Regions from separate parts of the Bradyrhizobium sp. 87 genome, predicted to be linked through region 1. Evidence: predicted binding sites of a transcription regulator. Region 1 holds the regulator's gene; each other region holds the start of a gene.
What was found. The regulator LexA, encoded in region 1, represses DNA repair genes until DNA is damaged. The targets are predictions, from matches to a motif close to TGTTCNNNNTGTGTTCNG.
Positions count from the first base shown of each region.

Region 1 (7,920 bases):
AACTGCTCGAGGACGAAGTGCTGCGCTGCCTCGGCCTCTTGGGTGCGACCTCGTTCGCCGAGGTCAACAAATCCTGCCTGCACCAGGCGACCGCAACCAACGCGCCGAGTGTGTTCAGCGCGTTTCCGCTGTTCGACCACGAGCCGTATCGATACTGAGTGAAAGGACGCAGGTGACATCGCTCTCTCCCGGCAGCGCGGATGCGCTCCTGTTCGATCTCGGCCGCGTCGTGCTCGATATCGATTTCTCCAAGGCGATCGCCTGCTGGGCGGGACATGCCGGCTGCAAGCCCGAAGCCATCGTCGCGCGCTATGTGCGGGACAGCGAAGCCTATCGGTTGCACGAGATGGGGAAGATCAGCGATGAGGACTATTTCGCCTCATTGCGAGCCTCGCTCGGAATCGGCATTTCGGATGCGCAGTTCCTGGAAGGCTGGAACGCGATTTTCGCCGGCGAAATGCCTGACATCGCCGAGCTGCTGCCGCGCGCAGCGAAACAGATGCCGCTCTATGCTTTCTCCAACACCAACCGGCCGCACGTGGACCATTTCTCGAGGGAATATGCCGACCTCCTCGGCCATTTCCGCGAGCTGTATTTGTCGTCCAGCATCGGCCTGCGCAAACCGGATGCGGAGGCCTTCGACCACGTCGTTGCGGCGATCGGCGTGCCCGCCGGGCGCATCGTGTTCTTCGACGATCTTGCCGAAAACATCGAGGGAGCGCGCGCGCGCGGCTTGACGGCGGTGCATGTGACCTCGCCGCGTGACGTCGGGAACGCATTGAAGGCATTGGGCATTTGACGACGGTCCGTTGTCGCGAAACCCACGACGGCACGGCCCGACGGACCAATTTTGAAAAATTGAGGAACCGGATCACTTTGTACATTTTTATACAGAGTTCCGGGAACGGAATACCGCCTTCCGGACTCTTAGAGTCCGTTGGGACTTCTACGGACGGATGCATCATCGTGCTGGGCAAAACCTACCTCACCAAGCAGGCCTCTCTTCTTCTTGAATTCGCGAGGACAACTTCAGATTCGGACCTTTCCGCCAAGCTTGTGAGCAAGGCCGCCGACCTGAAATCCCAAGCCGACCCGCTGCCCGACAAGGATCAGGGATCCAAGGCGCCCGACGTAACTCCCGGGCAGGCAGGGAGCTGATCGATTCAGGCCATGGCGCGTTCTCGCCTTGCCATGATTTTCGTCGCTTCCATGACCACTCTCCTGCCGATCTGTGACCTCCTTCGGATCATGCCGCGACGCGCTTGATCCTGCCTTCCGGAACAATGTGAAGGGGCGGGATGACTGTGCCTGCTCAGCCGCTTTTGCCTCTGCGCCTGCGCTCGGCTAGAAGACGTGCGGAACATTCGCCCGAACGTGCCGAGCAGGAGTTTTCGCCGTGGCCTTGATGCCGGTTTCTGACGCGCTTGCCGCGGTGCTGGCGGGTGCAGAGCCGCTGCCGGAAGAAATGATTTCCCTCGACGAGGCCTACCATCGCGTGCTCGCGCGTGACGTCGTGGCGCGGCGCACGCAGCCGCCGCAAGCGATGTCGGCGATGGACGGCTACGCGGTGCGCGCGGCCGATGCCGCGACGATCGATTCGGAGCTCACCGTCATCGGCGAAGTCGCAGCGGGCCGACCGTTCGAGGGGACGGTCGGAGCCGGCGAGGCCGTGCGGATCTTCACCGGCGGCGTCGTTCCCTTTGGCGCGGACGCCGTCGTGATCCAGGAGGACACGGTCGCCGCCGGCAAGCGCATCACGATCAAGGAAGCCGCGATCGCCGGCCGGCACATCCGCCCCGCCGGCGTCGATTTCCGCGAGGGCGACGTGCTCCTGCGCAAGGGAAGCCGTCTGACCGAGCGAGACCTCGCGCTCGCCGCCGGGATGAATCATCCGCACCTTGCCGTTGTCAGGCGTCCGAAGGTCGCGATTCTCGCCACCGGCGACGAGCTGGTGATGCCGGGCACCACGCCCGGCCACGGCCAGATCGTCTATTCCAACGGCTACGCCCTGCACGCGCTCGCCCGCAGCGAGGGCGCCGAGACCATCGACCTCGGTATTGCCGCCGACACGCTCGAGGCCACCACCGCCGGCATCCGCCGCGCCCGCGAGAGCGGCGCCGACGTCCTGATCACGACCGGCGGCGCATCGGTCGGCGACCACGATCTGGTCCAGCAGGCACTGCGGGACGAAGGCATCGCGATGGCGTTCTGGAAGATCGCGATGCGGCCAGGCAAGCCGATGATGCACGGGCGACTCGGCGCAATGGGTGTGATCGGCCTGCCGGGCAATCCCGTATCGTCCTACGTGTGCGCTTTCCTGTTCATGGTGCCGCTGATTCGCGCCCTGTCGGGCCGTTCAGTGATTCACCATCGCCGTGAACGCGCCGTGCTCGGCCGCGACGTCGGCGCCAACGACCAGCGCGAGGACTATCTGCGCGCGCATCTTGAGGAGCGTGACGATGGCACACGCGTCGTTGTTCCCGTCAATCATCAGGACTCTTCGCTGCTTGCGAATCTCGCTGCAGCACAGGTACTTCTCGTCCGCGCACCATTCGCGCCGAAGGCCGAAGCCGGCACGGCTTGCGAAGTGTTGCGGCTCCCCGTCTGAGCGCCCCCGCAACGCGCGTTCCGCGCACTTTGCTCTGTTCACGGTAAATTAAGCAGTTGCGGAACATGTATCGAACATATAGTGTCTGTTCATGATTTGTTTCGAGCATGCAGCGGCTTATGGCCGAATTCAGCGTCTCGGAATCGGACGACATCAACCGGGGGACTTTGGTCGAGATGTTAACGCGCAAACAATACGAGCTTCTGCGGTTCATCAGTGAGCGTCTGAAGGAAAGCGGCGTGCCGCCCTCCTTCGACGAGATGAAGGATGCGCTCGATCTGCGCTCGAAGTCGGGCATCCATCGCCTGATCACGGCGCTCGAGGAGCGTGGCTTCATCCGACGCCTGCCCAACCGCGCCCGTGCGATTGAAGTCATCAAGCTGCCGGAGCTCCAGGCAGCCGCTGGCAGCCGCCGCGGCTTCACGCCGAGCGTCATCGAGGGCAATCTCGGCAAGGTGCGTGCGAGCGCGAGCCTGCCCGCTGACGAGGGCGAACGTCCCGTCGCGGTGCCGGTGATGGGCCGCATCGCGGCCGGCACGCCGATCGAGGCGTTGCAGACCCGCAGCCATACTATCAGCGTACCGCCTGACATGCTCGGCTCGGGCGAGCATTACGCGCTGGAAGTGCGCGGCGACTCGATGGTCGAAGCCGGCATTCTCGACGGCGACATGGCCCTGATCCAGCGCAACGAGAGCGCCGATACCGGCGACATCGTGGTGGCGCTGATCGACGACGAGGAAGCGACGCTGAAGCGCTTCCGCCGTCGCGGCGCCTCGATCGCGCTCGAGCCCGCCAACGCGGCCTATGAGGTCCGCATCCTGCCGCCCAACCGGGTGAAGATTCAGGGCAAGCTGATCGGGCTTTACCGGAAGTACTGATACCGGGAGTCTTTCTATCGGCAGTACTTCATATCGGAAGCACTTCATGCCGGAGGTGCTTGGCGCCTCGCGCGCTTCCGATCGGCATCGCCGGTCAGAGATTGGAGCGGATCATCGTCCGCTCCGGCTGGATAGCCTTTCTGGTTCTGCACAGACTATCCGGCCCCTCCTCCAACGCTGGCTCCTCGCCACGCCGACGAAGCAGCACCGCTTCAAGCAGCACCGCTTCGCGGCTCGGTTGTTCGAGGAAACAGCGACCAGCGGTCAAGTTCGGCCGTTGCAGCCAAGTTGGCAATGTTCGCGTACGCGCCTCCCGAATGCATCGCGGCGAGCTTTGTTCCTATTGAATTCGGGAAAGATAATGTGATCGCGGCTTGCGGAAGCCAGCCGCAGATTTGCCCACAACCAAGCAGAGCGTTCGTGCTTCCACTCTGATAGAGGCCTGCGCCTCGATAAGAGACGCGGGTTGCTATCCCAGCATGAGGAGCACCCGATGTGTGACTACAGCCTACATGCCGTCGCGTCGCGCCCCGCCGAAGTCGGCGAGACGATCGTCACGACAAGCTTCCGCGGCACCTCGACGCGCGGCTTCGCCTCTGCAGCCGATCCGTCTGTTGCCGTCTGCCTGCTGCCGGGGACGGAGCTCGCCTTCGCCGACGACGTCCGCTACGACAATCGCTGGATCTGGACGCGCACCATCAATTCCCGCGTGGGCAAGTTCGGCAAGATCGATCCGCACGTTCCCGACCGCCATCATGATGCGATCGAATTCCCCGACGGCAAATACGTGCTGGTGACGCAGCTCGTCGAAGGCCAGCGCGCGACGGTGCTGCAACTGCCGGTGACTCAGTCGGTCACCGAGCGCGAGCACAAGGCGCAGATCACCGCCGACAGGCAGCCGACCGTCACGCACCTGCCGATCGGCTGACAGAGCCGCCCTCCGGCTACGAAGTCGGAGGTCAGGATTGAATCGCCATCGCCGGCCGTGGCCGGCGAGATGGTGTGGTTTGCACCCCGCGAATCCGAACGGACGCACCGAACCACTGCGTTGCTCCGCACCATCAGATCAATCGTCGGCTTGCAGGTCGGTGTCCGCCGGCGTTGCGTCCTTGATGCGAGGCGCGGTCGACTTTGGCGCGAGGCTGCCGTCGAAATCATCCTCGCCGGCGCCGGCCGGCAACCAGGGGCGGCTCGTGCCTCTCGCCCTCACTGCCTGAACCACAAAACCGTCACCACGCTGCGTCAGCGCCAGCGCGCTCTGGCTGGCGAGCCGCTGCCGATCGACCACCATCGCCGCGCAATCGGGCGGCGCGGGACGTGTCGTCACCACCAGGGCGGCCCGACTGCAATCGTCTGCGAGAGCGTCGACGCGCAGTGCCAGCGCGACCAGCCTCCCGTCGGCCAGTGGCGTCACGCAGCCGGATTCGTCGCAGGACACGCCATCGGCAAGCGAGGCTCTGCCCGCATCGCGCGGATCGGCGTCGGCAGCGAGCCATTCCTTGAGCAGAAAGCTGTCCTTGTTCGTCCTGATCAGGTGCAGATATCCGTCCCTGCCCCGCACCGCGACGCTGGCGCCATCCCCGGCAATCAGGATGTCGGGCTGCCGCGCCGACAGTCCCCAGGGGATCGCTGCCAGCAGCACCAGGGCGCCGGACCAGCGCAGCGGCGTGCGCAACAAGCCGAGCACAATGATTCCCAGGCTCGCCGCGATCAGCGGCGCGATCCCGAACGCCGGGATGCGGCCCACCGCGCCCGGCAAGGCCGCGACCCAGCGCGAGACCGCGACCATCCACTCGATGCCAATCCCCATCAGCCACCAGAACACGCTGTCCAGCCCGAACGGCGCAGCAAGCAGCCCCAACAGCCCCGCCGGCATCACCAGCGCAGAGACCACCGGCATCGCGCCGAGATTGGCGAGCACGCCGAACGGCGTGACACGGTGGAAATGAAAGGCGGCATAGGGCGTCGTCGCAAGTCCCGCAATCAGCGAAGCCATGAACAGCATCGCAATCTCGCGCCGACCCCACATCGCAATGCGCGCAGTCGCCGAATTGTCCGGCGAGGCAAACAAATTGGGCATGTCGATCTGCACCAGTGCGACCAAGCCGAGCGTTGCCGCAAACGACATCTGAAAACTCGGATGCACCAGCGCTTCCGGCGCGACCGCCAGCACGATCAGCGCAGCCACAGCAAGCGTGCGGAAGGTGATGGCGCGGCGATCGACCATCACCGCGATCAGCACCACCGCCGTCATGAAGAACGACCTTTGCGTGGCGACCTCCGCGCCCGACAGCAGCAGGTAGAACGCAGCGGCGACCAGCGCGGCGGCGGCCGACCATTTCTTGATGGCGAAGCCGGCCGCCAATCCGGGGATCAGAGCGAGCAGCGCGCGCACCGCGAAGAACACGACGCCGGCAACGACGGCCATGTGATAACCGGAGATCGAGAGCACGTGGCCGAGGCCGGAGATGAACATCGCATCGTTGACGGGCGTGGTGATCGCATCGCGCCGCCCGGTGAGCAGCGCGGTCGCGATCGCCCGATTGTCGCCGTCGAGCGTCGCCCGGATGCGGGCATCGATCGCATCGCGCAGGCCTTGCATGAAGGCCGCGTAACGCAGCCGTAAGCCGCCGGTCTCAGGCGGCGACGCCACCGTGATGGCGCCCATCGCGAAGCCGGAGGCGCCGATGCCCTGGAAGAACATGTCACGCGAAAAGTCGTAGCTGCCGGGCCGCACCGGCGCGAGTGGCGGCATCAGCCGTGCCTTCAGCTGAACGAAGCTACCGACCTCCGGCGCGGTGCCCTTGCGGACCGACAGGCGCACGCGCTCGAGCCTGACGTCGCTGCGCTGCGCCTCCATCGCCGTGACGCGCAGCACGAAACGATCGGTACGCTCGCGGATGTCGCGAGCCTCGACGAAGCCCGACAACGACACCGAATAGAGCGCCCTTGCCAGCACCGGGTGGGCGATGCGCGCCGTCTTCCAGGTTGCGACGGCAAAGCCGGCCGCGACCGCCGCGATCATGATGGCCGGGGCGAACAGCCGGCTCCGCCGCAACAGAGCCGCGCCAAGCAGGAGCGCGATGGCGGTCGTGGCAACGACCCACAGCACCGGCTCATGATCGGCAGAGAAATAAAGCGCGATGCCGCAGCCAAACGCGACGGGCACCCACGGCAACAGCCGCCCGGCGCCCGCCTCGGCGCGCAGCCAGGCGCGGAGGGTCTCGGCCAGCGATGTCCAGAGGTCGAGGCCTGCAGGCGCGAGGCCGCCCGCGGACGCGGCGCGGCCCGCGGGCCACGTCCCCGCGATCCCTGCGATCGTACCGGCCGGCCCGGCTCCGCCATTCCCTGCACTCGATGATACGCAACGAAGCCAGAAGCTACCGGAACGTGCAGGTGGGCGGATAGCGGTACGGATCAGGAACGAAGGGGCGCGGCCGCTACTTTTCCTCTTCCATCGTCACGGCCACATCCGCCTTGGCCGACAGCCTGACCTTGTTGCCCTCGATATCGGCGACGAGGCCCTTGTCGATGAAGTGATGATGGCCCTTGTGGCTGCCCTCGCCGCTGTCCTTCTTGGTCAGCTTGATGCGATTGCCTTCGACCTTGTCGACGGTGCCGATGTGGACGCCGTCGGCGCCGATCACTTCCATATGCTCTGCGATGTTCTGCATGGTGGGTTCCTTGTTGGACCCACCCCAACGCGCGGGGAGCACGTTCGTTCTCTCACGAGAATGACGAAGCCGTGTGCCCGCTCGTCAGATCAGCGGCGCCTGCGACGAAGCATGGTGATTGACGATCTTCCAGTCGCCGTCCTCGCGCATGATGACCCAGCTCATCTTGACCGAGAAATCGGGGCGTTCGCCGGCGAGATCGAACGAGATGGTGGCGGCCATATTGATCAGATCAGGACCTGCCTGCGCCGCCGTCACCTCGGAAAACACCGCGCTCGGCTTGCGCCAGCGCGGCAGGCCGTTGAAATAGTCTGCGACGCCGGCCCTGCCCCGGTAGAGCTTTGGGTTGGAGCCGAAGAAGAAGGCATTCCTCGCATAGAGCGATGAGAGCGCGGCCGCATCGAGCGTGGCGAAGCCGGCGCGCCATTTCGCGATGATGGCGGAAACGATAGCGTCGGCTTCGTTGCTCATTGTGGCCTCGCAGCTCTTTTCAGCCTTTGGCAACTTCCTTCGCGAACGTGTCGCGCAGACCGATAGTCCTGGAAAATACCGGTCTGTCGGACGTCGAGTCCTTGTCGCGCACGAAATAGCCCTGGCGCTCGAACTGCATCGGCTCGGTCGAATTGCTTTCCGCGACCGATGCCTCGACGCGGGCATTAGCAAGAATTTCCAGTGACTGCGGATTGAGGTCGGCGGTGAAGTTCGAGGCGTCCGGGCTCGGTTTGGCAAACAGCTGATTGTAGATGCGGATTTCCGCGGG
Region 1 covers NZ_JADPIQ010000075.1:11,028-18,947, reverse strand. The annotation lists gene IVB50_RS16660 (alpha-hydroxy acid oxidase) at 1-158, shown strand, start outside; gene IVB50_RS16655 (HAD family phosphatase) at 173-799, shown strand; gene IVB50_RS16650 (hypothetical protein) at 967-1,158, shown strand; gene glp (gephyrin-like molybdotransferase Glp) at 1,397-2,608, shown strand; gene lexA (transcriptional repressor LexA) at 2,785-3,486, shown strand; gene IVB50_RS16635 (hypothetical protein) at 3,980-4,414, shown strand; gene IVB50_RS16630 (ComEC/Rec2 family competence protein) at 4,553-6,664, opposite strand; gene IVB50_RS16625 (DUF2171 domain-containing protein) at 6,927-7,160, opposite strand; gene IVB50_RS16620 (nuclear transport factor 2 family protein) at 7,245-7,631, opposite strand; gene IVB50_RS16615 (glutamine--tRNA ligase/YqeY domain fusion protein) at 7,651-7,920, opposite strand, start outside.

Region 2 (7,920 bases), on a different contig from region 1:
TAGGACTCGCTTTCAGCCTCTTGCTCGTGCTGTCCAATTCCGGCGTCGCCAATTTGCTGAGTCACGGCGGAAGGCAGGCCGTGGTCGTTTTCGCCCTCACCTTGGTGACGACGTTCGCGATCGGCGCGACACTGACCGGCGTCGTATTCATCCTCGCCGAGGACAAGCAATCTTGAACTATGCGTGCTTTACCGGAATTTCTTCGTTCGGAACTCCTGCGACGAATGGCAGTTTGCTGCCTGCGTCAATTCAACTCAGGGAGTTCCCGCAGATGAAGACCACCAAGCTCGCTCTTGCCGTGATGTTGGCAACCGGCCTCGCCGCCGCACCGTTCGCAGTGCAGGCCAAGTCGCATAAGGCAAAACACGGATCATCGATGTCGACGTCGCAGACCACCACGGGCGCCAACACCAAGTCCTCCAAGGGTGCTGATCCCTCCGGTCAGGGCGGCTCCGGCCCCGGCTCCGACCAGGGCGGCACCATGACGAACAACAAGGCCGGTATGAGCAACACCAAGTAGGCGTTCGGCGAAAACACGAAGGCCCCGCGATCGCGGGGCCTTTTGCTTTCGGATTCGAACAGACTTCTCTCGGGCCGCTTCGTCAACATGCGGTATCGACGAGCCCCGCACCTCGCGTTGCGCGCAGGCTTCAGCTACGATGGCTGCCCAGGATGTCAGGATGAACGCCTGCAGGATCTGACTTCACCAGATGGTCGAGTCGTGCGCGCTTGCGCGCGATCAAGAGCTGGGCCGCGGCGTCGTCGAGCCCCTCGCGTTGCAGCTGCCGGATGGCAGAGCCCAGTTCGAGAATCTCGGCGCGCAGCTTTAGAATCCGGTATGCATCCGGGACATCCTCCACCGTGCGCTCCCAAGGCTCTCAGCGGCTCGCGATCACGCGCAGAGGACTACCTGATGTCTTCGCGGAACGAAGGCGCATCCTATCGCGGACATTCGGCAGGACATCGCCGCCACCTGCAGCCTTCCATTCGCCGATCAGCAGATTGATTTTCCGGCGCAGATCCATTTGCGCCAGGGCCTTCTCCGTGCAGTCCCGATCGCGCTCGACGAGCTCGCGTACGGCCGCCTCGACATCGGCCATTTCCAGCCTCAAGGCGCTGATTTTACGTCGAATTTCATTAATTCTGTTGTCCATGGCTTGTTAGAACAAAATAAGAACATATAGTCAAGTCACGATTTCAGAAGGGAGAAGCGACATGCAGGTTCAAGGTAAATACGATGCCAAGTCTTTCCTCACCGAGCAGATGACGCGGGCGCAGGGCCTCCGGCTGAAACGGCTGAGCGAAGAGGCGTATCAGCCCGCGCAATACGCGCGGGATCTGTCCTCCAGCGAGGCAGCACGGCGCATTCAGGTGCTGGAAGCGGAGATCGAGCTGGCGGATTCGTTCTAGGCTAGGTCGCCTATCCGGAACGTTGCTTGCACTTTCGGAACCATGCCTGTCCCGGATTGTTTTCCCAGGCCAAGGGAGAACATGCATGGCACGCAAGGCAAAGAAGCGCCGCTACTCGCGCAGGTCCGGCAGCGATGTCGAAGGCGAGATGAAGCGCTACAAGAAGCGGACCGCGAAAAGCGGACCGGGCGGTCGAGGCGGACGCGTGAAGAGCCGCAAGCAGGCAATCGCGATCGGCCTGTCGAAAGCGCGCAAGAAGGGCAAGAAGGTCCCGAAGAAGGCCGCGAAACGAAAGACGTCCAAGAAGACGTCAAAGAAGACATCTCGGAAAACATCCAAGAAGACTTCGAGAAAGAGTTCGAAGAAGACGTCGAAGCGCAAATCCTCCAAACGGTCGCGCTGACCTCAGTCAGATCATGCTGCCCGGCATGAAGCAGCGGATCGAAACGCCGAACGCGGTCTTCACCGGCCACACCATGGTGCGGCCGGCCCGGTTCGGCTCGGTGATCACGGCTTCGTCCGGTACCTCGACCCACTCGCCGTCGAGCCGCACGCGGTAATGTCCATTGTGCGAGTCCCAATCGGGATCGGCGACCGCAAACCCATCCGCATCCGAGCAGCACGGACCGAGATGGCTGCGCAGGCCGTCGAACCACGGCTTGAGAGGTGAGTCCGCGTAGCGGCCGTCGTCGCGCCCGAGAGCGTTTCCACCCCATAGCACGAGTGGCGCTACCAACGGCGCCACAAGCAGCGCACTTCTCAGCGAGAGCTTCAATCGATCCATGTCGGCACCGATCAAATACGAATTGCCGGCCGGCTCAGCGGCGGCAAGTTCGAAGTTCCACGCTTGCAATCGTCGGCGGCTTCATTGCCGCCGAGTCTGTACGAGATCCGCAATTGTGATGAGCGAACACGGCTTTTTCGGACGAAACCGGGTCATCCTCCCTGCCGTTAACGAGAATGTTATCGGCGATCTGCGGAAATCCTGAAGGCGAACGGGAAAGGCGGCCAGAAGGCCGCCTTTTTGGAGTTGCGCCGATCGACGTTCGCCTTATGCGAGCGGCACCGCGACGAACCGGGTCGCCTGTGCGCTTCGGACCTGCAGCAGCACGCTGCGCTTGCCGGACGATTTCGCCTGCGCCAGTTCCGAACGGACATCGCCGATATTGGCGACGGCCTTGCCGCCCACATTGAGGATGACGTCGCCGGTCTGGATGCCGCGTTGCGCGGCCGGCCCTTGCGGATCGACTTCAGTGACGACGACGCCCTTCTGGCCGGCGCCCTGCACGTCGCCGGCCGGAGCCAGGCTGAGCCCCAGACGCGGCGGCATGCCGGCATCTGGCTGCGACTTGCCCTCGTCGGCCCTAGCCTGCCGCTCGTTCGGCAACTCGCCAAGCGCCAGTGTCACCGTCTTGCTGTCGCCTTTGTGGACGACATCGAGCTTCACGGACGTGCCGGGCGCCAGGGTGGCGATGGTGCGGGCGAGATCGCGGGAATCCTTGATCGCGGTGCCGTTGACGGCGGTGATGACGTCGCCCGCCTCGATGCCCGCCTTCGCCGCCGGGCTGCCGTCCTGCGGATTGTCGACGATCGCGCCGCGCGCCTCCTTGAGGCCCAGACTGTCGGCGATATCCGACGTCACCGGCTGCACCTGGACGCCGAGCCAGCCGCGTGTGACCGCGCCCTTGTCCTTCAACTGTGCGACGACGAGCTTTGCGGTCGAAGCCGGAATGTCGAAGCCGATGCCGACCGAGCCGCCGGAGGGCGAGAAGATCGCAGTGTTCACGCCGATCACGTTGCCATTCATGTCGAAGGCCGGGCCGCCGGAATTGCCCTTGTTGATCGGCGCGTCGATCTGGATGAAGTCGTCATAGGGACCATTGCCGATGTCGCGGCCGCTGGCCGAGACGATGCCGGCGGTCACGGTGCCGCCGAGGCCGAAGGGATTGCCGACCGCGACCACCCAGTCGCCGATACGCGGCTTCTGGTCGGAGAATCTGACGAACGGAAAATCCTTCTTGCCCTCGACCTTGATCAGCGCGAGATCCGTTTTCGGATCGGTGCCGACCACTTTCGCGCTGTAGATGGTGCCGTCGTCCATCGTCACTTGCACCGATTCGGCGTGATCGACGACGTGGTTGTTGGTCACGGCATAGCCGTCGGCGGAGATGAAGAAGCCGGAGCCCTCACCCGTGATCATCTGGCGGCGCTGGCGCGGCATGCCCTCCATGCCACCCGGGCCGCGGAAGCCGAATTGCCGCGAGAACTGGTCGAACGGCGTCGCCTCGTCCGAATCCATCCGGTTCTGTTGCAGCATCGCGCTCTTATCATTGTTCTGGTCGATCCTGACCCGCACCGAAATGACGGCGGGTTTGACCATGCTGACGAGGTCGCCGAAGCCCGGCGGTGTCGCGGCGGTCTCCGCGGCCTGGGCGGGCGCAATGAAGGAGGTCGCGCTGAACGGCGAAGAGCCGGGAGCAGTCGCCAGCACGGCCACGCCAAGCGCGGCCACGGTGCCGAGCAGCGCGAGCCGGCGCGGCCTCAGGACCTTGCGGGACGTTGTGGTGTCGGAATTGACGTGATCGCTCATGTCGATATGTCCATGTTGGGTAAGTCGCCTTGCACCCAACATGGTGGCCGCCACCTTACAGCGTCCCGTCCACGCGATTAAATCTTGGCAAAGTAGCCGGGCCGGCGATACGGCCAAAGGTCAAGGCTGCACGTTTGATGCAGCTCAACGCGGGCCATGCGCACCGTGGAAGACTGCGGCCACCGGATGATGTCCATCGGAGGCACGTCATGTACAAAGACATTCTCGTCCACATCCCCACCGAGCGGCCGATCCGCCCGGTGATCGACGGCTCGATCTCGCTCGCAGCGGGCCTCAACGCCCATCTCGATGCAGTTGCGGTTGGCTATGTGGCAACCAGTGCGGCCTATATCGTGGAGGGCGGCGCTGCGGTGGCGGCGGTGTTCGAGATGGAGCGCGAGAGTGCAGTGGAGCGGGCCGAGGCGGCGCTCGCGGTATTCAAGAGCAAAGCGATGAACGCCGGCATTTCCTACACATGCCACCCACTCGGGGCGATGCCGGGGGATGCGGTCGGCTTGCTCGGCGAGATGGCGCGGCTGCACGATCTCAGCATCGTGCTCCAGCCGGATCCGGCGCAAGGCTCACTCGACAACGATGTGCCCGGCGAGATCCTGTTCCAGGCGGGTGGCCCGGTGCTTTTCCTGCCCTACACCTTCCATGGAGCGTTCAAGGCGAAACGGATCGGCATCTGCTGGGATGGCAGCCGCCTCGCCGCGCGCGCTATGCGCGACGCCTCACCATTCCTGGCCCGCGCCGAGGAGATCGTGATCATTGCGATCAACGAAACAGATATGGTTCCCGAGGAAGTCTCGACGCGCAATCTGGCAAGGCATCTCGGCCGGCGCGGACTGTCGACCCGCACGGTCAACCTGTCGGCGGCGCGCTCTGACATTCAGCCGACCATGCTGTCGCTGGCAGCCGATGAGAACCTGGATCTTCTGATCATGGGCGGCTACGGCCATTCGCGTTTGCAAGAACGGTTCCTCGGCGGCGTCACCCGCGCCATGCTGGAAGCCATGACCGTCCCGACGCTGATGTCGCATTAATCGAGGGCTTATCCAGGTCGGGCCGGTCACAAGCCTTGTCGTTCGGGCTGACAACCGCGTCTTGAGCGGTGCCGGCGTTGGCAAGTTCAGGTCATATTCGAACAAGTTGGACCGTCACGCCGCGGCGGGTCTCTCCCACGCCGTGGCCTCGACGCCGTCCTCGTCTTGTTGCGCATTGCACGCGTCGAAATGCGCCTTGAGTTCGACTTCGGCGAGATGTTCGAAATGTTCGGCCTGGCCGAGCAGTTCCCAGCTCTGGAGCGGCCGGTAGGCGGCCTGCTGACGACAGAGGGACGCTAGCGCGCGGTAGCGACGTACGTTGTCCATGAGACCCTCCCTCGCATTCACAGAGCTTATTGCCCTTATTTGCGTCAGGGCGATGGCGGTTGTGCAAAAGATTTGCTGCGCCCGCCGCGCGCTTGACTCGCTTGTTTCTAGGCAAACGCGTATCGAGGCGAAAGTTCCAATCAGCGCGGACTCAACGCTTCGGACCTTACCGCAGGCCAAGGCTAGGGTTGTGGGTCATCCTCGTATATCTGCAGTGCAAAGGGGCACGCCCTGGCACACCCCATTACGGTGCCGGCTCGCCCGCCTGTATCCGGCAGTCTACCGGATGAGCGCGGGCTCACCGGCACGCATTGTCTGCGCCGAACTATGTTGCAGCATCGGAACCCTGCCGGCTTCCGCAGCGGCGCGGATGGCCGCGATGTTGCCGGCATAGTCCGCACTGCTCTTGCCGCGAAACACGGCGGAGCCCGCTACAAGCGTATCGGCGCCCGCAGCGGCCACGGCGGCGGCATTGTCGCGCGTGATGCCACCGTCAACCTCGAGTCGGATCGGCCGGTCGCCTATCATGCTTCGAATACGCCCGATCTTCTCGAGTTGGGATTCGAGGAAGGACTGGCCGCCAAAGCCCGGATTGACCGTCATCACCAGGACGAGGTCGAGGCGATCGAGCACATATTCGATCGTGCTTTCGGGAGTCGCGGGACACAGGCTGACGCCGGCTTTCTTGCCGAGCGCGCGGATGGCCTGGAGCGAGCGATCGAGGTGCGGACCGGCTTCGGCATGCACCGTGATGACATCCGCGCCGGCCTTCGCGAACGCTTCGAGATAGGGATCGGCGGGCGCGATCATGAGATGCACGTCGAACATTTTCTTCGTCAGCGGCCGGATCGCCCTGATGACGTCCGCGCCATAACTGATGTTCGGGACGAAATGCCCGTCCATGACGTCGCAGTGAATCCAGTCGGCACCCGCCGCATCGATCGCCACGATCTCCTCGCCGAGGCGGGCGAAATTCGCAGCCAGGATTGACGGCGCGATGAGGATTTCTCTCGTCATGGCTTCGCACTCCCCTGCGCGTCCGCACCGCCGCTGAAGACGCGGCTCGCCAGGACGTCCATGGGATCGATCGTTTCGAGGTCGGCGATATCGAGCATGCGGTCGAGATCGGACACCAGCCGATCGGCCTGCCGCAGGCGGATGCGGTCGACGGCGTTGCGGATCGAGCGCGCATTGGAGAAGAACGGCTGGGTCCGACGTAGCGCGATGTATTTCTCGAACGCCTCGCGCGCCGCCGCCGAGAGGCGATAACCCCGTTCCTTCAGCATCAGCTCGGCGATGACGAGCAGCTCGGCTTCCGCATAGTCCGGAAAGTCGATGTGATGCGCGATCCGCGAACGGAAGCCGGGATTAGAGGCAAAGAAGCTCGTCATCCGCTCGCCATAGCCGGCAAGGATCACGACGAGGTCCTCGCGCTGGTTTTCCATCACCTGGAGCAGGATCTCGATCGCCTCCTGGCCGTAGTCGCGCTCGTTGTCGGGACGGTGCAGATAATAGGCCTCGTCGATGAACAGCACGCCGCCCATCGCCTTCTTCAGGATCTCCTTGGTCTTCGGCGCGGTGTGGCCGATATACTGGCCGACCAAATCGTCGCGCGTCACCGAGATCACCTGCCCGCGCCGCACGAAACCGAGGCCGTGCAGGATCTTTGCCATGCGCAGCGCGACCGTCGTCTTGCCGGTGCCGGGATTGCCGGTAAACGACATATGCAGCGTCGGTGGCGACGAAGCCAATCCCGCACGCTGCCGGATACGTTCGATCAGCAAGAGCGACGCGATCTGGCGCACGCGGCTCTTCACCGGCTTCAATCCGATCAGCTCCTGCTCGAGCTGCTGCAGCGTGCCCGTGATTCCAGCCTCTTCGGCCTCCTTGCGGAGATCGAAACTGGTCTCGCCGGGCTCAGTGGTCATGGCGTGGGGAACATCCAGCATCGGCACCTCGAAGAAAAGGGCTTCGCCGCGGGGGAGCGGCGAAGCAGTGGTCCGCCAAGGAAACGGAGCAGGGAGTGCTCCGCGCGGAGGAGAATGACTTAGGTTGGTGCGTGCGCGAGCTGCCGGCGCACGGTGGTGTAGCGGATCGCGCGTCCGCTCACCTCCTGCCGCACCAGCTCGAACTCGGCTTCCTGCGGCGGGCGGTTGACGATGAACGAGATCCGCACCGATTCCCAGCCATGGCTGGAGTCGAAGCCGCTGAGGCGGATGTATCGGTCGCCATACACTCTGCGGCATTCGGCGAGCTCCATCATCACGCCGGCGGCGTCCTGGAGATCGAACATCGGCAGGCCCCACATCTCCCAATAGGTGTTGCGGGGATGCGGATCGTCGGTGAACTCGATGTTCACCGCCCAGCCGTTGGTCAGGCAATACTGCACCTGCTTGGTGATCTGGTCGTCGGTCAGATCGGGCAGGAATGAGAAGCAGCCTTGGGTCAGCTTCATGTCAAATCTCCTCAAACGGTTTCGAGCGCGGTCGGCACGAAGTCCGGCGTGTCGGTGGATTCATAATTGAAGGAGACGTCCTTCCAAACCTC
Region 2 covers NZ_JADPIQ010000109.1:11,019-18,938, reverse strand. The annotation lists gene IVB50_RS28730 (hypothetical protein) at 1-176, shown strand, start outside; gene IVB50_RS28725 (hypothetical protein) at 272-520, shown strand; gene IVB50_RS28720 (hypothetical protein) at 651-860, opposite strand; gene IVB50_RS28715 (hypothetical protein) at 879-1,100, opposite strand; gene IVB50_RS28710 (DUF3072 domain-containing protein) at 1,216-1,410, shown strand; gene IVB50_RS28705 (DUF6496 domain-containing protein) at 1,496-1,813, shown strand; gene IVB50_RS28700 (hypothetical protein) at 1,820-2,194, opposite strand; gene IVB50_RS28695 (Do family serine endopeptidase) at 2,462-4,000, opposite strand; gene IVB50_RS28690 (universal stress protein) at 4,210-5,046, shown strand; gene IVB50_RS28685 (hypothetical protein) at 5,161-5,373, opposite strand; gene rpe (ribulose-phosphate 3-epimerase) at 5,653-6,390, opposite strand; gene cbbX (CbbX protein) at 6,387-7,322, opposite strand; gene IVB50_RS28670 (ribulose bisphosphate carboxylase small subunit) at 7,421-7,828, opposite strand; gene IVB50_RS28665 (form I ribulose bisphosphate carboxylase large subunit) at 7,840-7,920, opposite strand, start outside.
Region 2: a site for LexA is predicted at 1,162-1,179, ahead of IVB50_RS28710 (DUF3072 domain-containing protein). Genes of this name have one in related genera too.

Region 3 (7,920 bases), on a different contig from region 1:
GGTGGCGAGCGCGGCGCCGATGGCGTCATAGCCGCCCTGCTCGGCCTTCTCCGCCGCCTCGAGTTTTGCTCGCGGATCATCCTCGCCGAGGATCGCGCTCTGGGCATCGCCGCGATTGTTGCGCAGCGCCAGCACGCCATGGAAGATCGCCTTGTCGGCCGCGGCAAGCCGCGCGGTCTCGAGGCTGTCGCTATAGCGGCCGAACGCCCCAACCATCTGGATCGCCGTGGAGGCCAGCGCACCCGCAGCCAGCAGGGCCATCAAGGTCAGAAGGAGCGAACTTACCGATTTCTTAAACATTGCCATGGTGTCGGGGGCCTGGGTCGGGGGCCTATTCTTTCGAGCGCCACCTTGCCCGCGACATGCCAATGTTCCGTTAAGGTTTTAATCGAATGGGCGTGAGTTTCCGGCCCGACGAGCCTCAGCGCAGTCCCGGATATCACGCAACCTTGGTGAAATCCGGCGGGCGGCGTTCCGCGAACGCCGTGAAGGCCTCGCGCGCCTCAGCGGTGCGCAGGCGCAGCCCGAACTGCTCGCCTTCGGCATTCATCTGCGCGACCAGCGTCTCGCCGTTGCGCATCAGCTTCTTGGTGGCGGTGAGTGCGCCGGCCGGCTGACGGGCAAGACGCTGCGCCAGCGCGAGCGCCTCGGCATCGAGCTTGTCGAGCGGCACGACGCGGTTGGCGAGCCCCCATTCCAGCGCGGATTTGGCCGGCACCGTCTCGCCCAGCGCGAACATCTCGTAGGCCCGCGCATAGCCGATGCGCGCCGGCATCAGCAGGCTGGAAGCTGCTTCCGGCACCAGTGCGAGGCTGACGAAGGGCGTCGACAATTGCGCGTTGGCGGCAAGCACGACGAGGTCGCAATGCAGCAGCATCGTGGTGCCGACGCCGACGGCGCGGCCCTGCACCGCGGCCACCAAGGGCCGGGAGCAGCGCGCCAGCGACTGGATGAAGCGCACGACGTTGCGGCTTCCTTCCGACTTGCCCGCCGCGACCGCCGCGAACTCGCCGACATCGTTGCCGGCGGTAAACATGTCGCCTTCGCCGCGGATCAGGATCACGCGGACCGACGGATCGTGCTCGGCTGATTCGATGGCATCGGCGAGCTTGCCGTACATCGCATCCGTCAGCGCATTCTTCTTGTCGGGGCGTGCCAGCGTGAGCGTGAGAATTCCGCCGTCGTTCCGGATCCGGACGTGCTCGGTCATGGGTCTCTCCTCTATTCCTATGGATCTCTAGAAAGCTCTGTTGAAAGCTGTCTTGGAAACTTGTCCTGAATGCTGGTCAGCCAGCGCGCGACGATATCGATCTCCGCACTGGTGAATCCGTCCGTCAACGCCGCGTTGACCCGTGCCGCGCTGGCCTTCGCCTGCGCCAGTGCCGTCCGCCCCTTCGGCGTCAGCCAGACGCGCCAGGCGCGACCATCCTCGTGATCCGCGCGCCGCTCGACCAGTTTAGCCGCCGCCGTACGGTCGACCAGCCCCGAGATGCCGGCCGGCCCCATGTCGAGCGCCGCGCCCACCTCACCCATCAGGACGCCGTTCTGCTTGCCGAGGATGAACAGCAGCCCCGCTTGCGCCGGCGTGACCTCGCTCGAAGGCTGCGCCGCCATCCAGCGCTGCACGCGCCGCTGCGCCACGCTCAACAGGTAGATCAACCGATGGTGTCTCGCGCCCTCGTCTTTATTTCGCATGCGAAATAGATAATCGAGGCGGATCAGATTGTCAAAGGACGGCAGCTGGACATGTGCCGCGGCAGTCGTCGAGGAACAGGGCCGCCCCGGCGCACCAGGACCTCACCCACCAATCGCAATTAGCCGCCGCCGTCACGCTTGACGGCCGCTTCCCTTTATGTTCTCTATTCGTTCTATTCAATCATAGATTGTCCCGGAGGCCTTTCGTGATGAACAGTATGCGTGGCGAGAACCAGCCGACCCAGCTCATAATTCATAATGACGATGATACGCCGGACCAATTCGTGATGGATCTGCTTCGGCAGGTTTTCGGCAAATCAGACCGTGAAGCGACCGCGCTGATCACCCAGATCGAGCAGAAGGAAAAAGCGGTTTGCGGACCTTACCCGCAATCGGTTGCCGAAGCCCTTTTCAAATCTGCGCAACAATCCATCGAATTGGCCGGCCACCAACTGCAGGTCACGCTAGAGGCGGTCAAGAGTCCTTGCGAACTCTGTGGCAAGCCTGAGGGACAGACCGACGTTCGTATCGGCAGCCGCACGGTCTGGCTGTGCAGCGAATGCAAGCGGCGGATGAGCCCTCGAACGAGCGAGAGGAGAATTTCGACTTTGCATGCGACATTCTCGATTGGCACCTTGCCAGCACTGCGCGCAGCAAACTCGTGACCACGATCCGCCAATTTCCCGGCCACATGCGGGTCGATCTCCAGGCCGCCGTCGACCGGCTCTTCGGCAAGGCCATCCGGCTGGTGGGACTGAACGAGGAGCAGCGCTACGAAACGCTGTCGATTCCACGACTGCTCAAGGAGGGCCGCTATGCGATCGCGATTGCCCCGCTGCAATATTCCGACGTCGACGTAGGCGAGAAGAGCCCGGTCAAGTGTCTGGATAACGGGCTGTGGCTGTGTGAGCAGGATCATCTCCGCTATGCGGTTTTGCTCTGCGCACACCGCGAATACAGTCGCGAGCCCGGAATTCGGATCGAAGTCCTGGTACCCTCAGGTTCCGCAGGCGCGGCTCTCGTCCAGCAATGCTTCAGTGAATTGGAAGAAGCCGTACAGGCTGCGCGGACCTATCGCGGCAAGATCCTGTCGCTCGATGCCGATTCCGACTATCGCGGTCGCTCGCGCGGCATCACGGTGCATCGCTTGCCGCAGGTCGCGCGCGACGAGGTGATCCTGCCGGAGCAGACCCTGCGGCTGCTCGATCGCAACGTTCTGACCTTCGTCAACACCCGAGACCAATTGCGCCGGCTGGGTCAATCGACACGCAAAGGCATCTTGCTGTACGGGCCGCCGGGCACTGGCAAGACCCACACGATCCGTTATCTCGCAACGCATTTGCCCGGGCATACGACGCTGATCATCACGGCCGAGCAGATCGGTCTGCTCGGCGCCTATATGAGCCTGGCACGGTTGCTCCAGCCGTCGATGGTGGTGATCGAGGATGTCGATCTCATCGCCCGCGACCGCGATGACATGGGGCCGTGTGAGGAATCCATGCTGAACAAGCTGCTCAACGAGATGGACGGGCTGAAGGAAGACGCCGACATCCTGTTCGTCCTGACCACCAACCGGCCGGAGGACCTCGAGGGAGCTCTCGCGGGTCGCCCCGGCCGCATCGATCAAGCCATCGAAGTGCCGCTGCCAGACGAGACCGGCCGCGGCAAGCTGGTCCGGCTCTACGGCAGGGGATTGCCGCTCGAGGGGGCCGTGATCGCGGAGGCTGCCCGACGCAGCGAGGGCACGAGTTGCGCCTTCATCAAGGAGCTGATGCGGCGGCTGGCGCAAGGAAGCATCGCGCGGGACGGCGGCAACACCGTGATCTCGGCCGATATCGACGAGGCGCTTGACGACATGCTGTTCTCCGGCGGCCGGCTTAACGCGCAGCTGCTCGGCGGCGCGCAGGCAATGGCCACCGGGTGACGCTCCGAAGTGGCGCGCCTGCTACGGCGCGCACATGAAGCTCGACGCCTCCGTCACTGGGCCGCTCTTGTAGTGCGGCCAGGCCGGCCAGCGGCACAGCGGCAGCGCGCGAAGCGTCGCAAACGACGGCGCCTCGACCTTCTGCTCGGTAACTTCCAGATCGCCGGGCGCCCTGCCCTTTTCGACCCAGTCGACCAGCACGCTCAGCATGTCGACATTGGCCGGCGCGCCGGAGCCGACATGGTCGACCCCTGGCGCGGTGTAGAGCCGCGCGAACTCGGCCGTCTCGGCTTTGCCGACCTTGCGTTCGACGTTCTCGAAATAGCGGATGCCGGCATAGGGGCTTTGCGCGTAGTCCGCCATATGTTCGAGCATGATCAGCCGGCCGCCGCGAGCGCGGAAGCGGCTGAGGTCGGGGTCGGTGGAATCCATCAGGCTGGAGACCTCGAGCAGCCGCGCCTTGTGCGCTTCGGGCTTATACGTCGTCACGTCGAGCTTGGGATCGCGCGCGAACACGTATTGGATGCCGCCGGCGCCGTAGATCCAGGCGATGCCATTATTGGGCGCGGGCGGCTGCGCGGGAGGCGCCGTGCCAAGCCACCACGCGACCCAGCCGCCGGTCGGGCCGACCGCCGGCGTGTCCTCGCCCGACACGCCCCAGCCCGGATAATCGTCGAGGCCATTGGCGAGCGCGAACGGGAATTTGTAGGTCGCATGCAAGGTCTCGATCGCCTTGATCTGTGCGTCGGTGAGGCACTGATCGCCCGTCTTGCCGCTCGCGCAACGCAGCGTCTCCACCTTGAAGGCCGCCTTGCAGGAAACGGGATCTTGCACCAGCGCGTCATCGGAGCCGTCGGCCTTGTCGCAAGCGGCCCGCACGGCATCGCCGACTAGCTTCACCTGCGCCGGATTGACCCAGCCATCACCCATGGTCACGAGCCCCGAACGCGTGCCGGCATGCTGCAGGCCGACCCAGTTGATGACGGGCACGCGAGCAAAGATGCCGTCGAAATCATCAGGGTAGCGCTGCGCCATGGTGAGGCCTTCGCGGCCGCCTTCGGACGACCCCATGAAGTACATTTTCTCCGGCGCCTTGCCGTAAGCGCGCTGCATCAGCGCGACGGCGGCATCGCGCACCTTCTTGTAGGCGCGATGGGCGAAATTCTCGAAGGCTTCGTCGTTGAGCGCGAACAGCTGCGGCGGCTCGCCCGGCTTGGACTCGTGACCGGAATCGGTGCCGTAGGTGACGAAGCCGCGCGCGAGCGGCGACGGCTTGTCGAAGGGATAGGCCGGCGGCAGCGCCAGGCCCGTGATCAGCACGCCATTGAATCCGCCGCCGCCATATTGCAGCGAACGGCCGTTCCATTCGACGGGCAAATTGACCTGAAACTTGATCGGCGGCGCCTTGGGATCGGTGGGATCGATGTGGCCGAGCACCTTGCAGAAGCCGGGATTGGCGGGCGTGACGCGCCCCGACGGCGTCGGGCCGCGTTCGGCGACGGCCAGTTGCGACGGCGCCAGCAACGTCGCCGAATCCACCTTCACGGCGTCAGCGCCGCCGACGAGGCCCTTGCAGACAGTGTCCGCATCCTCAGTCAGCGTCACCGCTGAAGCGGAATTCGCGCCCAGCGCGCCCGCTGCGCCCACCAGCAATGCGCACAGCTTCACATGGATTTGCGCCATCGTTTCCCCCTGAGTTTCTGTTCGTTATGTCAGCAGGCCGCATTCAAGGCGCCCTGCGGCCGCTCGTCAATGCAGTGCTAGTGCTCAAACACCAGCCGCGCGCCGACGGTGCCGTCGAGGGCGCGGATCTGCTGGAGCAGCGCGCCTGAATCCTGGCCGCCGAGGTCGGCATCGAGCACGACGTAACCGAGGTCGCCGGAGGTCTCCAGATACTGCGCAGCGATGTTGATGTCGCGCTGGAGGAAGACCTCGTTGAGCCGGCGCAGCATGCCGGGCACGTTGCGATGGACGTGGCTGAAGCGCGCGCCGGAGGGACGCAGATGCAGCTGCACTTCCGGAAAATTCACCGCGCCCGTGGTCGATCCGGTGATGAAAAAGTCGACCAGCTTGCGCGCCACCTCGCCGCCGATGCGCTCCTGCGCCTCCTCGGTCGAGCCGCCGATATGCGGCGTGAGGATGACATTGCCGAGGCCCTGCACCGGGCTGTTGAAGCGGTCCGAATTCGAGGACGGCTCGACCGGAAACACGTCGATGGCGGCACCCGCGAGATGGCCGTCGCGCAGAGCCCCCGCCAGTGCATCGAGATCGACGACGGTGCCGCGGCTGTTGTTGATCAGAAGGGAGCCGGGCTTCATCGCCCGCAGCTCCTTCTCGCCGATCATCCCTGATGTCTCCGGCGTCTCCGGCACGTGCAGGCTGACGACATCGCTCTGCGCGAGCAGCTCCTCCAGCTTCTCGACTGGCTCGGTGTTGCCGTGGCGGAGCTTGTCGGTGCGGTCGAAATAGATCACGCGCATGCCGATCGCCTCGGCCAGGGTCGAGAGCTGCGAGCCGATATTGCCGTAGCCGATGATGCCGAGGGTGCGGCCGCGCACCTCGCGGCTGCCGGTCGCCGACTTGTCCCAGCCGCCCTCATGGGCCGACACCGAGCGCGGGAAAATGCGCCGCAGCAGCATCACGATCTCGCCGATCACGAGCTCGGCGACGCTGCGCGTGTTGGAGAACGGCGCGTTGAACACCGGAATGCCGCGCTTGCGCGCCGCCAGCAGATCGACCTGGTTGGTGCCGACGCTGAAGCAGCCGACGGCGAGAAGCTGGTCGGCCGCTTCCAGGACCTGATCGGTGATCTGGGTGCGCGAGCGGATGCCGAGCAGCGACACGCCCTTGAGCGCCCGCCGCAAATCCTCGCCGTCCAGCGCCTTGGTCAGGCGCTCGACATTGGTGAAACCCGCCGTTCTGAACAGGTCCACGGCGCTGTCATTGACGCCTTCGAGCAGCAGCGCCTTCGCGCTCCGCTCAGGGCTTCGGCCTGGGACTGACATGAAATCTCCGTGGGTCACAGCTTCGCCGCAGCTCATAGACCGCGGGGGATGCGCAGCACAATAGGGTTCGGATACGGGGAGAAGATGGCGGAGCGGTCGTCAGATCACGTAAAACCCGTGCGTCCCGTCCAGACGCAATTGTTCGACCAGGCCATATTCCCAGTCGAGATAGGCCTGCATCGCGCGTTCGTCGACGCCGGTGCCTTCATAGGGGCGGCGGTAGCGGTGGGCGGGGTCGGGCTTGGGCAGGACGTGCGGCGGACCGATTTCGAGCGCGCCGTCATAGCCGCCCTCCCACACATAGACCTCCCAGCCCATCTGCGCGAGCCAGGACGCCGTCATGTCGGCGCGGACGCCCTTATCGTCGGTCAACACGATACGCGCGCCGCGCACCGGTGCGGCCATGTCGGTTTCCTGGACGAGCTGTCCGCCGGGATAGTGGCGAAAGCCCGGGAGATGGCCTGCGGCATATCCCTCGGCGTCACGCACGTCGAAGCGATAGAGCGTGCGATCGGTCTGCGCGACAAGCGCAGCCATCTCGCTCGCGCCGATATGGCGGACACCGGCGCGATAGGCGACGTCGCGCGCATTGGCCGGGCCGCCCTCGAACGACCCGATCGCGCCACGCCTGTTAGCACCATGGTCGAGCGTGTGCCGCGCCAACGTCCAGCCGATGGTGCCGTTGCGCAGCGCCCGGACCTTGTTCGGCACGCCGGCATTGATCAGCGATTGGGTGCCGATGATCGAGCGGGTGCGGCCGGCGCAATTGACGATGATGGTGGTGTCGGCATCGGGTGCCGCCTGTCCTGCCCGCAGCACCAGCTCCGCGCCGGGCACGCTGACCGAGCCCGGAATGTTCATGGTAGCATATTCGTCGAAGCGGCGGACGTCGAGGATGGCAATGTTGGCCTTGTCCGCGATGAGTTTTGCCACCTCGTCGGCACTGAACGAGGGCGTGTGCCTACGCGACTCGACCAGCTCGCCAAAGGCTTTGGAGTAGGAGTTGACGTCCTCGAACATTTGATAGCCCGCGTCGCGCCAGGCCTTCAGTCCGCCATCGAGCGCGCGGACGTTGGTATAGCCGAGCGCGGCCAGCCGCTCGGCACCCGCGGTGACGAGCCCTTCGCCGTCATCATAGAGCACGATCGGCACATTCTTGCGCGGCAGCCTGACGTCCGCTTCGATCGCAATCCGATCGGCAGCCATGTTGGCGGCGAACAGCGGATGTCCCGTCGCGAAACCAGCCTCGTGCCTGAGATCAAGCAACGCGATCTCCTCGCGGAGCAGCAGTGCACG
Region 3 covers NZ_JADPIQ010000128.1:218,032-225,951, reverse strand. The annotation lists gene IVB50_RS32430 (methyl-accepting chemotaxis protein) at 1-306, opposite strand, end outside; gene IVB50_RS32425 (enoyl-CoA hydratase) at 440-1,210, opposite strand; gene IVB50_RS32420 (MarR family winged helix-turn-helix transcriptional regulator) at 1,228-1,695, opposite strand; gene IVB50_RS32415 (ATP-dependent Clp protease adaptor ClpS) at 1,905-2,360, shown strand; gene IVB50_RS32410 (ATP-binding protein) at 2,357-3,619, shown strand; gene IVB50_RS32405 (tannase/feruloyl esterase family alpha/beta hydrolase) at 3,641-5,302, opposite strand; gene serA (phosphoglycerate dehydrogenase) at 5,380-6,624, opposite strand; gene IVB50_RS32395 (rhodanese-like domain-containing protein) at 6,724-7,920, opposite strand, start outside.
Region 3: a site for LexA is predicted at 1,854-1,871, ahead of IVB50_RS32415 (ATP-dependent Clp protease adaptor ClpS). Genes of this name have one in related genera too.

Region 4 (7,920 bases), on a different contig from region 1:
CCGGCCCGTGAGCAGGTAACCCTCTAACCAGCCCTGGCAGAGATGCTCGCTCAGGACTTCCATCACGCGTCCGTCCTGGGCGAGATGCACGTCGTAAGGTTTTGTCGGCTCCATCCAGACGCGTTCGGTGGCCTCGAACACCGCATCGAGCCGGTTCGACGCAGTCTCGTCCGGGCCCATGATGCGGAAGTTGCGGGCCTCGGCGTTGAGGCGGATGACGTCGCGCAGGAATTTCCCGAGCTCGCGGGTTGCCTCCGCCACGACGCCGCCCGGCTGCGCTACTTCGACGGCGAAACTGCGGAAGTCCGGCAGCTTCAGCTCCTTCTTCAGAAGGCCGCCATTGGCGTGCGGATTGGCGCCCATGCGGCGATTGCCTTCGGGCGCGAGCGCCTGGAGCTCGGCAATGAGCGCGCCGTTCGCGTCGAACAGCTTTTCCGGCTCGTAGCTGCGCATCCAGTCTTCGAGAATCTTCAGATGCGCCGGGTTCTCGCGACAGTTCGCGACGGGCACCTGATGCGCCCGCCAAAAGCCCTCCACCTTCTTGCCGTCGACTTCCTTGGGGCCGGTCCAGCCCTTCGGGCTGCGCAGCACGATCATCGGCCAGCGCGGGCGTTCGACGCTCTTGCGGCCGTCGCGGGCGTGCTGCTGGATCGACCGGATGCTGACGAGCGCGACGTCGAGCGCGTCTGCCATGGCCCGGTGCATCAATCTGGGATCGTCGCCCTCGACGAACAGCGGCTCGTGGCCGAGCCCGCGGAAGAGATCGCGGATCTCGTCGTCGCGCATCCGGCCGAGCACGGTCGGATTGGCAATCTTGTAGCCGTTGAGATGCAGGATCGGCAGCACCGCGCCGTCATGCGCAGGATTGAGGAATTTGTTGGAGTGCCAGGACGCGGCGAGCGGGCCGGTCTCGGCCTCGCCGTCACCGACGACACAGGCGACGATCAGGTCGGGATTGTCGAAGGCCGCGCCATAGGCATGCACCAGCGCGTAACCGAGCTCACCGCCTTCGTGGATCGAGCCCGGCGTTTCCGGCGCCGCGTGGCTCGGGATGCCGCCGGGGAAGGAGAACTGCCTGAACAGCTTGCGCAGCCCGGCGGTATCGCGCGCGATGTCGGGATAGAGCTCGCTGTAGCTGCCTTCGAGATAGGTGTTGGCGACCATGCCGGGGCCGCCGTGCCCGGGACCGCAGACATAGATCACGTTCAGGTCCAGCGCGCGGATGACGCGGTTGAGATGGGCATAAATGAAGTTCAAACCGGGCGTCGTGCCCCAATGGCCGAGCAAACGCGGCTTGATGTGCTCGGGCCGTAAGGGCTCGCGCAACAGCGGATTGTCGAGGAGATAGATTTGCCCGACGGAGAGATAGTTCGCGGCGCGCCAATAGCGGTCGAGCAGATCGAGGTTGCTGCTCGCTGCGGCCAATTGTTGTTGATTTGTCATGTTCTTGCCGACCTTCACCCAACGATCGTCATCAACCATGTTCCGCGACGATCGATCCCTCCCGTGATCAAACGGAATCGTGGTCACGCTGGTGTTGCGTGAAGTCAAAAACCCCCGCCCGAAATTTGGGCAGCTCTACTGTGCATGGGGTTGTTTTCACGTTTTTTGTTTGTGTTCTTGATTTGTTCCTTTGACATGCTATCTTGGCTTCATGAGCCCAGCATCCTCTCATGCTCTCAAGCACCCGCCGGTCACGGCGCCCTCCGAGCCGGCGGGTGCGCCTTCTGACTTCCCTGAGCTGGCGGTCGCCATCGACCGCCAGCGCAGGCGAGGCCGGGGCGCGCAGTCCAACGCCAGCGGCCGGTTTGAGGCCGAGGCGCGCGTCGCATTCGACGATGGCTGGCAGAGCCTTGAAGAACTGCCCCCGTTCAAGACCACGGTCGGGATCGACACCTCGCGCAAGGTGATCACCCGCAACGAATCTCCCGACATCGGCTTCGATCGTTCGATCAATCCCTACCGCGGTTGCGAGCACGGCTGCGTCTATTGCTTCGCGCGGCCGACGCATGCTTATCTCGGCCTGTCGCCGGGGCTCGACTTCGAGTCGAAGCTGTTCGTGAAGCCCGAGGCGCCGGCGTTGCTCGAGAAGGAGCTTGCGGCGCCGGGCTACGAGCCGCGGATGATCGCGATCGGCACCAACACCGATCCCTATCAGCCGATCGAGCGCGAGCGCAAAATCATGCGCGGCATTCTGGAGGTGCTGGAGCGCGCCGGCCATCCCGTCGGGATCGTCACCAAGTCGGCGCTGGTCGTGCGCGACATCGACATTCTCGCGCGAATGGCCAAACGCAACCTCGCCAAGGTCGGGATCTCCGTGACCTCGCTCGATCCGAAACTAGCGCGCACCATGGAGCCGCGGGCGTCCACGCCGCCGAAGCGGCTGGAGGCACTGAAGCAGCTTTCCGAGGCTGGCATTCCGACCACCGTCATGGTCGCGCCCGTGATCCCCGCGCTGAACGATTCCGAGATCGAGCGCATCCTGGATGCCGCCGCCCATGCCGGCGTCAAGGAGGCCTCCTACGTGTTGCTGCGGTTGCCGCTCGAGGTGCGCGATCTCTTTCGGGAATGGCTGATGGCGAACTATCCGGACCGGTATCGCCACGTCTTCACGCTGATCCGCGACATGCGCGGCGGCCGTGACTACGATGCGAAATGGGGCGAGCGCATGAAGGGCACCGGCCCGATGGCCTGGACCATCGGCCGCCGCTTCGAGATCGCTTGCGACAGGCTCGGGCTGAACAAACGGCGCGCCAAGCTGACGACGGATCATTTTGCCAAGCCGAAGCGGAACGGCGATCAGCTCAGCCTGTTCTGAGGGACGAAGTGAGAGAGGCGTCTATGAGTAAGGAACCGCCAGCTCCTATCCCGCGGCTGACCGTCATCACGCTGGGCGTGAACGACATCCGCGCCAGCATTGCCTTTTACGACGCGCTCGGTTTCTCGCGCCGGCTCAATGTAACCGGCGAGACCGTTGCGTTCTATGACACCGGCGGTCCGGTGCTCGCGTTGTTTCCCTGGGATCAACTCGCGGTCGACGCCAAAATGCCTGATCATCCGAGGCCATCGACGTTCCGCGGCATGACGCTCGCCTGGAATTGCCGCGCGCGTGAGGAGGTGGATGCGGTGCTGGTCTTCGCCGTCAGCAAGGGAGCCGCGTTGCTGAAGGCAGCACATGAGACCGACTACGGCGGCTATTCCGGCTATTTCGCCGATCCTGACGGCCATCCCTGGGAGGTCGTGGTCGCGCCCGGCATCGACGTCGGCGAGGACCGGCGGGTGCATCTGGCGGAATAGGGCGGCTGGCTTGAATAACGGGAATTGTTCGAGGTTCCCGATTGCGCAGGCCATGCCGCTTGCGCACGATCCCGGCCATGATTCGGGATCAATCCGCCAAGAAGCCGGCCAAAGGCGCGCCCAAAAAGGCTGCGCCTAAGAACGAGAAGGCTGCGCCTGAGAACAAGAAAGCTGCGCCCAAAAAAATCGCCAAGGCGCTGGCCGGCACAAAGAGCGCCATCATCGTTGCCCCAAGCTTCCGCCGTGAGCGCGCGCTGATCAAGCGCGGCGTTTGGCCGGTAGCGGGCTGCGATGAGGCGGGCCGGGGGCCACTGGCCGGTCCGGTGGTGGCGGCGGCGGTGATTCTCGATCCCGACCGCATCCCGCGCGGCATCGACGATTCCAAGCGCCTGACGGCCGAGGAGCGCGAAAGGCTGTTCGGCAAGATCTGCGCGACCGCCCAGGTCTCGGTGGCCGTCGCCTCGCGCTCCCGCATCGACCGCGACAACATCCTGCGCGCCTCGCTGTGGGCGCTGAAGCGCGCCGTGGTGGCGCTGCCCCAGCAGCCGCGGCACGTCTTCGTCGACGGCCGCGACCGGCTCGACACGGAATGCGATTGCGAGGCCGTGATCGGCGGCGACGGCATCGTCCTGTCGATCGCAGCGGCCTCGATCATCGCCAAGGTAACGCGGGACCGCCTGATGTGCGCGTTGGCGCAGGACTGTCCCGGCTACGGTTTCGAGCAGCATAAGGGCTACGCCGTGCCCGAGCACCTCGACGCGCTTAACCGCCTCGGTCCCACCGTCCACCACCGCAGCTTCTTCGCCCCCGTCGCCGCCGCACGCGCCAAGCACATGCCCTGGACGGTCGAGCCGGCGCAGGATCTGTTTGCGGTGACCGAGATCCAGCTGCAGGTGGACGCGAGCCTGGAAGTCGACGCGTCGGCAAATCTCTAGACGAGACTCAGTTGCCACGACGCGTCACGCCCTTTATCAAAACAGTCGTGAGCGAATAGGGCCGGCTTCACGGGTTGGCTGCATCTTTCGGACGTTACATGCGGTTTACCTCCCTGGTCATCGAGCTCATTCGCGCGCGGCCGCGGCTGATCGTCTGGATCGCCGTGCTGCTCCAGGCCGCGATGTGGCTGTTCGTGGCGCTCGTGTTTTATCGCAGCCCGCCCGGCAGTCTCGCGACCCTGCTGGCCTTCGGCCGCGAATACCAGGTCGGCACCGATCTCGGGCCGCCCTTGCCGGTCTGGCTCGCCGACATCGCCTATCGCGCTGCCGGCGGCCACCTGTTCGGTGTCTACGTGCTGGCCGAGCTCTGCGGGATCGCGACGTTGATCACGCTCTATCATCTGTCCCGCGCGGTGGTCGGCCCCCAGCAGGCAGTGCTGGCCGTGCTGCTGACCATGACGCTGCTGGCCTTCTCCTCGCCCACACTCGACTTCGGCCCTCTGGTGCTGGCGCGACCGCTCTGGGCGCTGCTGCTGCTGCATTCCTGGCAGATCATCGGACAGCGCCGCGGCAACGCCTGGTTTGCCTGGTCGATCGAGGCCGGCCTCTTGCTGTTGACGACGCCGGCTGCGATCTTCCTGCTGCTGCTGATCGTCGTCTTCGCGCTCGCAACCGCGGACGGCCGCCGCACGTTGCGTGCCTTCGACCCGCTGTTTGCGCTGGTGGTCGTCGCCGTGCTGGCATTGCCCTATGCCGTCTGGCTGACGCGCGCCGAGGCGCTCGTCCTGCCGGCCCTGCCTGAGGTCGCCCAGCTCAATGCCCGTGCGCTGCACGCGGCCTGGCTGCTCGGGGGGCTCCTGCTCGGTGCGGCGGCGATCCCGGCGCTGACCGTCCTCAACACCGGCCTGTTCGTGCCCAAGAGCGAGGAGGCGCCGATCATCTACCGCCCGCCGGTCGAGCCGCTCGCACGTAATTTCGTCTATTTCTTCGCGCTGGCGCCGGCGCTCGGCGCGGTGCTGATCTCCGGCCTGCTGGGCCTCGACGCCGTCGTCGGCGGCGCCGGCGTCGTGCTGGTGTTGTCGGGGCTTGCCGTGGTCGTGGGGGCCGGCGATCTCATCGCGATGCGCCGCGCGAGGATGCTGCGGATGGTCTGGGCGGCTGCCGTCGTGGCGCCCGCAATCGGCGTCGTGGTCGCCGTCCTGCTGCTGCCGTGGACCGGTGCCAACGAGATCGCGACCTCGATGCCGGCCCGCGCGATTTCGGACTTCTTCGACGAGAGCTTTGCCCGCCGCACCAATCATCGCCTGCGCGCGGTCGCCGGCGAGACCCAGCTTGCGAGCTTGATCACGCTGCATTCCGGCCGGCCGCATCTCTTCATCGATGCCGAGCCCGCGCGTACACCCTGGATCAATCAGGCCAAATTCAGCGAGACCGGCGGCGTCGTGGTCTGGCGCGCTTCCGATACCGCCGGCACGCCGCCGCCGGACATCCTCGCGCGCTTTCCCGGCATCGTGCCGGAAGTCCCGCGCGCCTTCGAATGGCTGGTGACCGGACGCCAGCAACTCCTGCGCATCGGCTGGGCCATCGTGCGGCCGAAGGGGACTTAGTTGCTCGCTCTTTCGGTGGTCATTGCGAGGAGCCCTTGCGACGAAGCAATCCACAGCCCCTCCGCGGAAAGATTCTGGATTGCTTCGCTGCGCCTGCAATGACGGCGAAAGGCTGTACGGCCCCTCACGCCTCCGCCAGCACCTTCGCGATCGCGCGCAGATCCTGCCAGGCCAGCCGCTTGTACGACGGCGAGCGCAACAGATAGGCGGGATGGAAGGTCGGCAGCGCGCGAATGGTGCGCCCGCCCGTCTCGTAGTCGAACCAGCGGCCGCGGGTACGCATGATGCCTTCGCGGGTCGACAGCAGCGTCTGCGTCGAGGGATTGCCGAGTGTCACCAGCACCTCCGGATTCACCAGCTCGATCTGGCGCTGGATGAACGGCAGGCAGATTTGCGTCTCCTGCGGCGTCGGCGTGCGGTTGCCGGGCGGCCGCCAGGGAATCACGTTGGCGATGTAGGCCGTGGTGCGGTTGAGGCCTATGGCTCCTATCATCAAATCGAGCAGCTTGCCGCTGCGCCCGACGAAGGGCAGCCCGTCGATGTCCTCGTCGCGGCCCGGTGCCTCGCCGACGAACATGATGCGTGCCTGCGGATTGCCGTCGGCGAAAACCAAACGTGTCGCCGTGTGCTTCAGCGCGCAGCCGTCAAAGCTCTGCATCAGCTCGCGCAGCGCCTCCAAGCTTGGCGCGGTGCGTGCGGCCTCGCGCGCCGAGGCGATCGCGATGTCGGGCGCAGGTGCCGCCTCGCCGCGCATCACCGCGGGCGCGGCGACCGGCCGTGGGGCCTCGACTGGAGGTGGCGCGCGCGGGGCCGGAGGTGGAACATCCAATTCCGCCAGGCGGTCGATCGGTTCCTCCGCGAGCGTGCAATCGACTCCGGCCTCCAGATAGAAGGCGAGCAGCTCTCGGACCGTGGGTGCGGGTTCTGGGATCATCGGAAAGTCTGACTATTAGTCCAGTTTGGGGCGCCTTGCACCCCGGCGAAACGCATTTCCGAGGTTGTCCTACCCGGAAAAATCGGAAACAAGAGGGCGCAATCGACCAAGGACCGTCTCAAGGGCTGAGATCAGATGAGCACCGAAGAACTTCCCCCGCGCGAATCCATGGAATTCGACGTCGTCATCGTCGGCGCCGGTCCCTCGGGCCTGGCTGCGGCGATCCGGCTGAAGCAGATCAATGCCGATCTCAATGTCGTGGTGGTGGAGAAGGGCTCCGAGGTCGGTGCGCATATTCTCTCCGGCGCCGTGATCGATCCGGCCGGGCTCGACAAGCTGATCCCGGACTGGCGCGAGGATTCCGATTGTCCGCTCAAGACGCAGGTCAAGGACGACCGCTTCTTCTGGTTCACCGAGACCAGCGCGATCAAGCTGCCGAACTTCATCATGCCGCCGCTGATGGACAATCATCACTGCTATATCGGCTCGCTCGGCAATGTCTGCCGCTGGCTGGCGCGCAAAGCGGAAGCGCTAGGCGTCGAGATCTATCCCGGTTTTGCCGCGGCCGAAGTGCTCTATGACGACAATGGCGCGGTGCGCGGCATCGCCACCGGCGACATGGGGATCGGCCGGGACGGCAAGCCGAAGGACTCCTTTACCCGTGGCATGGAATTGCTCGGCAAGTACACGCTGTTCGCCGAAGGTGCGCGCGGCAGCCTGACCAAGCAGCTGATCTCGAAATACGCGCTCGACACCAAAAGTGAGCCGCCGAAATTTGGCATCGGGCTCAAGGAAGTCTGGCAGATCGATCCGGCCAAGCATCAGAAGGGCCTCGTGCAGCACGCGGTTGGCTGGCCCTTGAACAACAACACCGGCGGCGGCCTGTTCTTCTACCATTATGACGAGAACCTGGTGTCGATCGGTTTCGTCGTTCATCTCAACTACAACGACCCCTATTTGTCGCCATTCGACGAATTCCAGCGCGTCAAGAACCATCCGGCCGTCCGCGCGACGCTTGAAGGCGGCAAGCGGCTGGCTTACGGCGCGCGCGCCATCACCGAAGGCGGGTACCAGTCGGTGCCGCGGCTGAGCTTCCCGGGCGGTGCGCTAATCGGCTGCGCGGCCGGCTTCGTCAACGTGCCCCGGA
Region 4 covers NZ_JADPIQ010000133.1:22,997-30,916, reverse strand. The annotation lists gene IVB50_RS35220 (phosphoketolase family protein) at 1-1,443, opposite strand, end outside; gene IVB50_RS35215 (PA0069 family radical SAM protein) at 1,655-2,818, shown strand; gene IVB50_RS35210 (VOC family protein) at 2,842-3,297, shown strand; gene IVB50_RS35205 (ribonuclease HII) at 3,375-4,232, shown strand; gene IVB50_RS35200 (glycosyltransferase family 39 protein) at 4,331-5,839, shown strand; gene IVB50_RS35195 (uracil-DNA glycosylase) at 5,964-6,773, opposite strand; gene IVB50_RS35190 (electron transfer flavoprotein-ubiquinone oxidoreductase) at 6,909-7,920, shown strand, end outside.
Region 4: a site for LexA is predicted at 1,616-1,633, ahead of IVB50_RS35215 (PA0069 family radical SAM protein). Genes of this name have one in related genera too.